DNA from 2 places in the Rhizobium sp. CRRU65 genome. Region 1 is predicted to be linked to the other one. Evidence: predicted binding sites of a transcription regulator. Region 1 holds the regulator's gene; the other holds the start of a gene.

Region 1 (4,803 bases):
GCCGACGATGGCGCTGCAGCCTGGCCATGCCGTCGACTTCATCATCGATACGTTGCGCCATGAGCCTGAAGGCACGGTGACGCTGTGCACGCTCGGGCCGCTCACCAATATCGGCATGGCCTTCCAGAAGGCGCCCGACATCGTCCCCCGCATCCGCGAACTGGTGATGATGGGCGGCGGCTTCTTCGAGGGCGGCAACATCACGCCGGCGGCCGAATTCAACATCTATGTCGACCCCGAAGCCGCCGATATCGTCTTCCGCTCAGGCGTTCCGATCGTGATGATGCCGCTTGATGTGACGCATCAATTGCTGACCCGCAAGGACCGGGTGAAACGCATGGCCGAGATCGGCACGGCGCCGGCAAAGGCCATGGTCGAGATGCTGGAATTCTTCGAACGCTTCGACATCGAGAAATACGGTTCCGACGGCGGGCCGCTGCACGACCCGACCGTCGTCGCCTACCTGCTGAAGCCGGAGCTTTTCCAGGGCCGGGACTGCAATGTCGAGATCGAGGTCCAGTCCGAACTCACCGTCGGCATGACGGTCGTCGACTGGTGGCATGTGACCGAGCGCAAGCGCAACGCCAAGGTTATGCGCCATGTCGATGCGGATGGCTTTTTCGATCTGCTGATCGAACGCTTCGCCCGCATCTGACTCTTTCGTTCCCCTTCTCCGCCAGAGCGCCGCGCGTCCCATGGGACGCGCTAGGGAAGTGTTCTCAGGCGTCTTTCTCGTCGAAGACGGAGTTGGTTTCGGCTTCCGCCGGCTTCGGGCCGCCCTTGGCGACACCGACCATGGCCGGGCGCAGCACGCGCTCGCCGATGGAGAAGCCTGCCTGCACGACCTGGACGACCGTGTTGTTCGGCACGTCCGGGTTCGGCACCTCGAACATCGCCTGATGGAAATTCGGATCGAACTTCTGGCCAACCGGCTCCAGCTTGCGAACGCCGTGGCGCTCGAGAGCCGACAGCATGGCGCGCTCGGTCATCTCGACACCCTCGATCAGCGTGCTCAGGCCGGCATCGGCCGCAGCCCTGGTCTCCGGAGGGATGGCATCGAGCGCGCGGCGCAGATTGTCCGAGACGGCGAGCATGTCGCGTGCAAAGCCCGCGACGGAATAGGACTTGGCATCCTTCACCTCGCGCTCGGTGCGCCGGCGCAGATTGTCCATCTCGGCAGCAAGGCGCAGATAGCGGTCGCGCAGTTCGCCGTTTTCGGCTTTCAGAAGCTCAAGCGCGTCCGGCTGGGCGGCCTCTTCCTGCGCAGTTTCGTTCTCGACGTAGGCGGTAGCGTCGGCTGCGGCATCCGCCGCAGTTGCGTCAGGTCCGTTTTTCGTCGTGTCATCGGTCATGACGGTCTCCGGTTGGTGTCTTCAGATGCGCCCGATATCGAGGTTTGACCGAAAAAAATCAAGTCTGCGTGACAAAGAAGCGAAAATTCCGCGTGCTTGGCAGTTGCGGCGTCAAAGCTGGTTGCGCGAAAGGCGGGAGACGAGCTGGGCTGTATAGTCCACCATCGGCACGATGCGGGAATAATTGAGCCGCGTCGGGCCGATGACGCCGACAGCGCCGACGATGCGATCGTCATCGTCACGATAGGGCGCGACGATGAGCGACGAGCCGGACAGCGAGAAGAGCTTGTTTTCCGATCCGATGAAGATGCGGACGCCCGAACCGCTTTCGGCGAGATTGAGGATCTCGATCAGGCTGTCCTTCTTCTCGAGATCGTCGAACAGCAGGCGCAGCCGGTCGAGGTCCTCGGCGCCGGCGAGGCCTTCGAGCAGGTTGGCGCGGCCGCGGATGATCAGCTGCGTCGGTTTTCCCTCGTCCGGGCTGCCGGCCCAGACGGCAATGCCGCGCTCGACCAGATCGCGCGACAGGGCATCGAGCTCGTGACGGACGTCGTCCTTCAGCCGGCTTAATTGTTTGCGAAGCTCCGGCAGGGTCTGGCCGGACATATGGGCATTGAGGAAATTCGCCGCCTCGGTCAGCTGTGAGGAGGTGACGCCCGCCGGCAGCTCGATGATGCGGTTTTCCACCTGATCGTGATCGCCGACGAGCACGGCCAGCGCCTTTGTCGGTTCGAGCCGGATGAACTCGACATGTTTCAGCACCGGATCGCTTTTCGAGGTGATGACCAGGCCGGCGCCGCGCGAAATGCCCGACAACATGCGGCTTGCCTCGTTCATCATCGATTCGACGGGATTGCCGCCGCTTTCGGCCCGCACCTGGCGGTCGATGCTGGCGCGTTCCTCGGCCGAGAGGTCGCCGACCTGCATGAAGGCATCGACGAAGAAGCGCAGGCCGATCTGGGTCGGCAACCGGCCGGCGCTGACATGCGGCGAATAGATCAGGCCGAGCTCTTCGAGATCGCTCATGACGTTGCGCACCGAGGCCGGCGACAGCGACATCGGCAGGATACGGGACAGGTTACGTGAACCGAGCGGCTCGCCGCTTTCCAGATAACCTTCGACGATGCGACGAAAAATTTCCCTGGAGCGCTCGTCCAGCGCAGCTACAGCATCCGAAACCGACGTCGACCTGATGCCCATGAAGCTTTCGAACCCGTGCTGATGATACTTCCCGAAAAGTAAGTCAAACTAACACCCGTGGCAAAAGGGAATTTGCAAATGAGCGCCGCCAATCGTAGAAGCGGTCAAATAAACTCCAGGAGATAAGAATGCGGCCTTCAGGCAGAAAAATCGACCAGATGCGCAAGGTCTCGTTCGAGCGCAATTTTTCCAAGCATGCGGAAGGCTCCTGCCTGGTGAAGTTCGGCGACACGCATGTGCTCTGCACGGCGAGTCTCGAAGAAAAGACGCCGCCATGGCTGCGCAATACCGGCAAGGGCTGGGTCACGGCCGAATACGGCATGCTGCCGCGGGCAACCGGCGAACGCATGAAGCGCGAGGCTGCCGCCGGCAAGCAGGGCGGCCGCACCCAGGAAATCCAGCGGCTGATCGGCCGGTCGCTGCGCGCCGTCGTCGACCTGCAGGCGCTCGGCGAACGGCAGATCACGCTGGATTGCGACGTCATCCAGGCCGATGGCGGCACGCGGACCGCCTCGATCACCGGCGGCTGGATCGCGCTTTACGACTGCCTGAAATGGATGGAAAGCCGCAACATGATCAAGGTCGACCGGGTCCTGAAGGATCATGTCGCCGCCATCTCCTGCGGCATCTTCGCCAGCCAGCCGGTGATCGATCTCGATTACATCGAAGACTCCTCGGCCGAGACCGATGCGAACTTCGTCATGACGGGCACCGGCGGGATCGTCGAGATCCAGGGCACGGCCGAAGGCACGCCGTTCAGCGAGGGCGAATTCACCTCGCTGATGCAGCTTGCCAGAAACGGCATCGGCGAACTCGTGGCACTGCAGAAGCAAGCCGTCGAAGGATGAACCCCATGCTGGAAGGCATGTTGGAAACGGCGCTCTATGCGCGGGATCTCGACCAGGCCGAGACGTTCTACGAAGACGTTCTCGGACTTGAAAAGATCGCCCGCGCCGCCAACCGGCATGTCTTCTTCCGCTGTGGGCCTGGCGTTCTCCTGATCTTCAATCCCGAGGAAACGGTAAAACCGCCAGCGCCTAAAGCACTGCAGGTACCGCCGCACGGCACGACCGGCCAGGGCCACGCCTGTTTCCGGGTGTCCGGCCGCAATATCGATGCCATGGCCGAGCGGCTGACGGCGGCGGGTGTGGCGATCGAATCCGAAGTGCGCTGGCCGAAGGGCGGCCGCTCGATCTATTTCCGCGATCCGGCCGGTAACAGTCTGGAATGCGCGGAGGCTAAAATCTGGGGCATCGAACAGGACATCTGAATGCGCAAGCTTGAAACGAAGACCATCGTCGTTGCCAGCCACAATGCCGGCAAGATCCGCGAGATCCAGGAATTGATCGGGCCGCTCGGCTTCACCGCCAAATCGGCCGCCGAGCTGAATTTCGTCGAGCCGGATGAGACCGGCACGAGCTTCGAGGAGAATGCGACGATCAAGGCAGTCGCCTCGGCCAATGCCTCAGGCATGCCGGCGCTGTCGGACGATTCCGGGCTGGTGGTCGATGCACTCGGCGGCGATCCCGGTGTCTACACCGCCAATTGGGCGGAGAAGGCCGACGGCACGCGCGATTTCGACATGGCGATGGCCAAGGTGGAAAAGGCGCTGCAGGATGCGGGCGCGACAAAGCCGGAACAGCGCACGGCGCGTTTCATCAGCGTGCTCTGCCTTGCCTGGCCGGACGGGCATACAGAGCTGTTTCGCGGCGAGGTGGAAGGCAGCGTCGTCTGGCCGCCGCGCGGCACCCAGGGCTTCGGTTACGATCCGGTCTTCCAGCCCGAGGGCTACGACATCACCTTCGGCGAAATGAGCGGCGAGGAAAAACACGGCTGGAACGTCGGCAAGCCGCAAGCGCTGTCGCACCGTGCCCGCGCCTTCAAACTCTTTGTTGAAACCTGCCTGGAGGCATAAGGTCTGTTCGTGGACAATTTCGACACGCCAAGCACCTCGCGCGACGCGGCTCTGCTGCCCGATACCGGCGAGCCGGGCTTCGGCGTCTATGTGCACTGGCCCTTCTGCGCGGCGAAGTGTCCCTATTGCGACTTCAACAGCCATGTGCGCCACCAGCCGGTGGACCAGGAGCGCTTTACATCAGCCTTCCTGACGGAGATGGCGACGGTCCGGGCGATGAGCGGGCCGAAGACGGTGACGAGCATCTTCCTCGGCGGGGGCACACCGTCGCTGATGAAGCCGGAATCGGTTTCCGCCATTCTCAACGGCATTGCGCGGCACTGGCATGTGCCAGAT
Region 2 (4,803 bases), on a different contig from region 1:
GAACTCGACGTTGGGATGGCTCTTGACCATCGGTTCGATCACCGTGTCCCAGTAGGCCTGGTCGGCATTGTCGACCTTGGCGGCCATCCTTAGCGGCATCCCGGCTTTCGCCGCGATCTGGATCGCTCGATCGGGACGCTTTTCCGGCGAGATGCGGCCAAGGAAAGCGAGATAATTGCCTTTCGGCTTGGCGGTGAAGGGCAGGCCATCAGTGGCAAGCCCGTGATAGACTGTTCCGGCCCAATTGACCGGCGGCATGGGATGGCGCTGGTCGTTGGAGATCGACACCAGCGGAATATCGGGGAACGCCTTGTAGAAGGGCCTGAGGTCTGGCAGATCCAGCCGCCCGTGCAGCGTCGTGACGGTACGATCGGCAAAATCCCGGATCAGCGGGAAATGCAAGAGATCGATGTGGAAGTGTAAGACGTCGAATTCATGCGCCCGGCAGCGGACTTCCTCCAGCATGACGACATGATGCGGCAGGTGGTCCTTGACGGCCGGATTAAGCCGCAGGGCGACGTCAGAGCACGGCACCAGCCAGGCATCGGTGACGGAATCGCCGCTGGCAAAGAGGGTGACATCGTGACCCCGCCGAACCAGCTCGTCGGTCAGGTATGAAACAATGCGCTCGGTGCCGCCGTACAGCTTGGGCGGGACACTTTCAGCGAGCGGCGCGATCTGGGCGATCTTCATCGGCAAAACCTCCGCAATTGAGCAAAGAGTCGACGGTAAAAATCAGATCCGCATCCTTGCTAAGGCATGCGGCAGATTAAGCCGTTTCTACATCTCGAATGGCTGTCGCAGGCGGTCTCCTCTCCGGAAGCTACACAGGCTGAAGCCGCCCATCCGGCGTGGTTGTGGTCTGCGGCGCTGGCTTCGGTGGATGTTGGCGGCAACGGGTAAACCTTGCTCTCCAGCGCGCATATCGCCCTCGTCCAGATGTTTCAGCGCTTGGATGATCTCGTCATAAGAGACGGCCTTATCCGTGCCGGGGTAAAGTCGTAGGGCGGGTGCGGATTCGATCGCGAATATATCGGATGCCCACGAAGCGAGAATGGCCCGCTTCTCTTGCTTGCCAATGCCCTCGGCCGCAAGCACGTCCCGCGGGTGATTGAAATGTTTGGCCGGATGCAGGAGATGGGCAGCACTGATGGCCGCGGTGGCTTGCTTTGGAAGAGTATTCTCGATGTCCTTTCTCATAGGTTGGCTCCATTGATGTTGCTCGACGGAACGGCTGGTACGGATATGAAATGTAAGGGAAGGCCCGCTGTGGCGGCCTGCGCGGGCCTTCCCGCAGGCCTTAGAAGTCCATGCCGGCCCCAGCGGGCAGGGCGGGGGCGGCATCCTTCTTCGGCTTTTCGGCGATCATCGCCTCAGTTGTGACCAACAGACCCGCGACCGAGGCCGCATCCTGAAGCGCGGTGCGCACCACCTTCGCAGGGTCGATCACGCCCTGCGCGTATAGATCGCCATATTCGCCGGTCTGGGCGTTCCAGCCGAAGGACAACTCCGACTTTTCGCGCAGCTTGCCGACGACGATCGAACCTTCGGCGCCAGCATTTTCGGCGATCTGACGCACCGGCGCCTCGATCGCCCGACGGACGATGTCGATCCCGACGCGCTGATCGTCGTTGGCCGTCGGAAGACCGTCGAGCGCCTTGACCGCACGCAGCAGGGCGACACCGCCACCGGGCAGAATACCTTCTTCGACGGCAGCACGTGTCGCATGCAGCGCATCGTCGACACGGTCCTTCTTCTCCTTGACCTCGACCTCGGTCGAGCCTCCGACGCGGATGACGGCAACGCCGCCGGCGAGTTTGGCGAGGCGCTCCTGCAGCTTCTCACGGTCGTAGTCGGAGGTGGTTTCCTCGATCTGAGCGCGGATCTGGGCGACCCGTCCATCGATCTCTGCCTTGGAGCCGACGCCATCGATGATGGTGGTGTTTTCCTTCTCGATCGAGACCGTCTTGGCGCGGCCAAGCATGTTGAGTGTCACGTTCTCCAGCTTGATGCCGACGTCTTCGGAGATCACGGTACCGCCCGTGAGGATGGCAATGTCTTCCAACATGGCCTTGCGGCGGTCGCCGAAGCCCGGGGCCTTGACGGCGGCGATCTTCAGACCGCCGCGAAGCTTGTTGACGACGAGGGTCGCAAGGGCTTCGCCTTCCACGTCCTCGGCAATGATCAGCAGAGGCTTGCCGGACTTCACCACGGCTTCCAGGACTGGAAGCATCGCCTGCAGATTGGAGAGCTTCTTCTCGTGAATGAGGATGTAGGGCTCTTCGAGCTCGACCCGCATCTTGTCCTGGTTGGTGACGAAGTACGGGCTGAGATAACCACGGTCGAACTGCATGCCTTCGACGACTTCCAGCTCTGTCTCTGCGGTCTTGGCTTCCTCGACGGTGATCACACCTTCGTTGCCGACCTTTTCCATCGCTTCGGCGAGATACCTGCCGATTTCCTCGTCGCCGTTGGCCGAAATGGTGCCCACTTGGGCGATTTCCGAATTGCTGGTGATCTTGCGGGCGTTCGCCTTCAGTTCCTTGACAACGGCGTCTACGGCAATGTCGATGCCACGCTTCAGGTCCATCGGGTTCATGCCTGAGGCGACAGCCTTTGCACCTTCCTTGACAATGGCCTGGGCAAGGACGGTCGCCGTCGTGGTGCCATCGCCAGCAAGGTCATTGGTCTTCGACGCCACCTCGCGCAGCATCTGGGCGCCCATATTCTCGAACTTGTCTTCCAGCTCGATTTCCTTGGCGACGGATACTCCGTCCTTGGTAATCCGGGGCGCTCCGAACGATTTGTCGATCACGACGTTGCGTCCCTTCGGGCCGAGCGTAACCTTCACGGCGTTTGCCAGAACGTCGACCCCACGCAACATGCGTTCACGGGCATCGGTATTGAATTTGACTTCTTTCGCAGCCATTGTTCACTCCTTCAATAGGCAGCTTTTTGACTGATGAGCGGCGTGTTACGCGGCCTGCTTCTGTTCGGCCTGGGCTTCGATGATGCCCATCACGTCGCTTTCCTTCATGATCAGCAGGTCTTCGCCGTTGATCTTGATCTCAGTGCCTGACCACTTCCCAAACAGGATGCGATCGCCGGCCTTGACATCGAGCGCCTGGATCTGACCGGCTTCATTGCGAGCGCCAGAGCCTATGGCGATAACTTCGCCTTCCTGCGGCTTTTCCTTGGCGGTGTCAGGAATGATAATCCCGCCCTTGGTCTTCTCCTCAGAGTCGACGCGGCGGACGAGAATGCGATCATGCAGCGGTCTGAACGACATGTTTTCCTCCATGGACAAACAAGATGACGTTGACCCCGCGCCGAACCAGATGACCGGTCCAGCCGGGTGCGAAGCCTCTTCGAGCGTTTCGCGCGAAAGATTTATTTTCCCGATTTTCCGATTTCAAGAGGGTGCCGCAGAAAAATTAGCACTCTCGCACGTTGGCTGCTAACGTGCTGGAAAGGAACAATAAGGCATGGGTTTCCGTTTGAAAAACAACTGATGACCGGGCGTACTTGCGGCATCCGTCCAATGTTACGAAAAGGAGATGAAGCATGCAGTTTTCGTCGGATCTTGAGCGGCAACTCAATGGTTATGGCCTCACTACAGCGCATATCCTGTATCACATCCCCGATTTCGAAACCGTCCTGCAAGCGTACGTCTGGCAGGACTACGATCTGGCGCCGAATTTCCCGGAGATGCAGAAGTTCCTCGACTATTGGCAGGCCAATCTCGACGGGCCTCTGCACTCGGTCCGCTATACCCATCAGCGTCTCATCGGCCCGAACGAATGGCGGCGCGTCGACGGCGAGTTCAAGCTGCACTGAATCTTGAATCCGGATTTTTCTCTTCCCAATTCTCCGAGCGATCGAGGCTCCACGAGCTCGGTCGCTATCGAAGGTCTGTTTAGAGTGAGATGATATGGAAGAGCAGATCAGGAATATCGGAGACCTCAGCATCGAGGAACGGGAAGAGGTCTTCGTCGTTGTCGCTACGGCCCTCGAGGGCACGGCACGTGAGGCCTTTGTTGAAGGTAACCGGCACTTTGCAGCGCTTTCGGCCAATATGGCGCAAGCAATCCGCGTCAACGCCGATGAGCTGGCTCGTGACGATTTGACAAACACCGAACGTATCTTGCGGCAAGCAGCTGCCATGATTTCGCAGTTCAACGCGACGCATCCGTATCGTATGGTCAGTCACGCCGTCCACTAGGCGCTGCTTCGTTGATCCGGGCGCAGTCCTGGGCGGTCGCTCAGAAGTGCCAGAGTGCGGCGGCGGTACGAGCTAGAACGAACGGGCATCGAAATCTTTATCCAGGGCGGCACGTAAGCGTCGCTTCACCGCTGGAGCCTCGTTGCCGATAGCCGAGATGAGGTCGCGCATGGCCATGCGAAGACCGTGAAGCTGATCGACGAGATCCATGATGACGTCGATGCCGGCCTCGTTGACGCCCATGCAGCCGGGCGCGGGCGAGATCTGCATTCCAGGAACTGGCGCTGGTCCTCGTGAGTTTGCGGCTGAAGCCAACCTTCCTGGATCCACAGTTCGAGCTCGGTTACTTCGATCTTGAGGCGATGACGGGATTCACGATCGTCCCCCAGCCAGTTAGCGTTTTCACACGGTCGGGGCCATTTTTCTCGCACGGCGGCGGGCTGTTGGGCCGACGGTGCCGTGGAACCGAGACGGCTGTCAAATCTTTTGCCATTGCTTTGATCGAGATAAGGCAGATGAACACGAAGATAAAACCCGAACGCGCCGAAATCCTCCGTCTTCGCGCCCGCATTGTTGCCGTC

The links. The regulator HrcA, encoded in region 1, represses chaperone genes, less so after heat shock. The targets are predictions, from matches to a motif close to GTTAGCACTCNCNNNNNGNGAGTGCTAAC.
Region 2: groES (co-chaperone GroES) is a predicted target of HrcA. The motif match lies at 3,434-3,462, and genes of this name have one in related genera.

What each region holds. Positions count from the first base shown of each region.
Region 1 covers NZ_JBLYZH010000007.1:98,115-102,917, forward strand. Annotated here, with positions in the region: gene ACM5SV_RS16375 (nucleoside hydrolase) at 1-655, shown strand, start outside; gene grpE (nucleotide exchange factor GrpE) at 720-1,352, opposite strand; gene hrcA (heat-inducible transcriptional repressor HrcA) at 1,464-2,552, opposite strand; gene rph (ribonuclease PH) at 2,681-3,400, shown strand; gene ACM5SV_RS16395 (VOC family protein) at 3,397-3,822, shown strand; gene rdgB (RdgB/HAM1 family non-canonical purine NTP pyrophosphatase) at 3,823-4,467, shown strand; gene hemW (radical SAM family heme chaperone HemW) at 4,477-4,803, shown strand, end outside.
Region 2 covers NZ_JBLYZH010000005.1:435,221-440,023, reverse strand. Annotated here, with positions in the region: gene ACM5SV_RS13700 (glycosyltransferase family 4 protein) at 1-693, opposite strand, end outside; gene ACM5SV_RS13695 (hypothetical protein) at 781-1,200, opposite strand; gene groL (chaperonin GroEL) at 1,301-2,929, opposite strand; gene groES (co-chaperone GroES) at 2,975-3,289, opposite strand; gene ACM5SV_RS13680 (usg protein) at 3,565-3,837, shown strand; gene ACM5SV_RS13675 (hypothetical protein) at 3,932-4,222, shown strand; partial or broken gene ACM5SV_RS13670 (transcriptional regulator) at 4,295-4,611, opposite strand; gene ACM5SV_RS13665 (hypothetical protein) at 4,516-4,803, shown strand, end outside.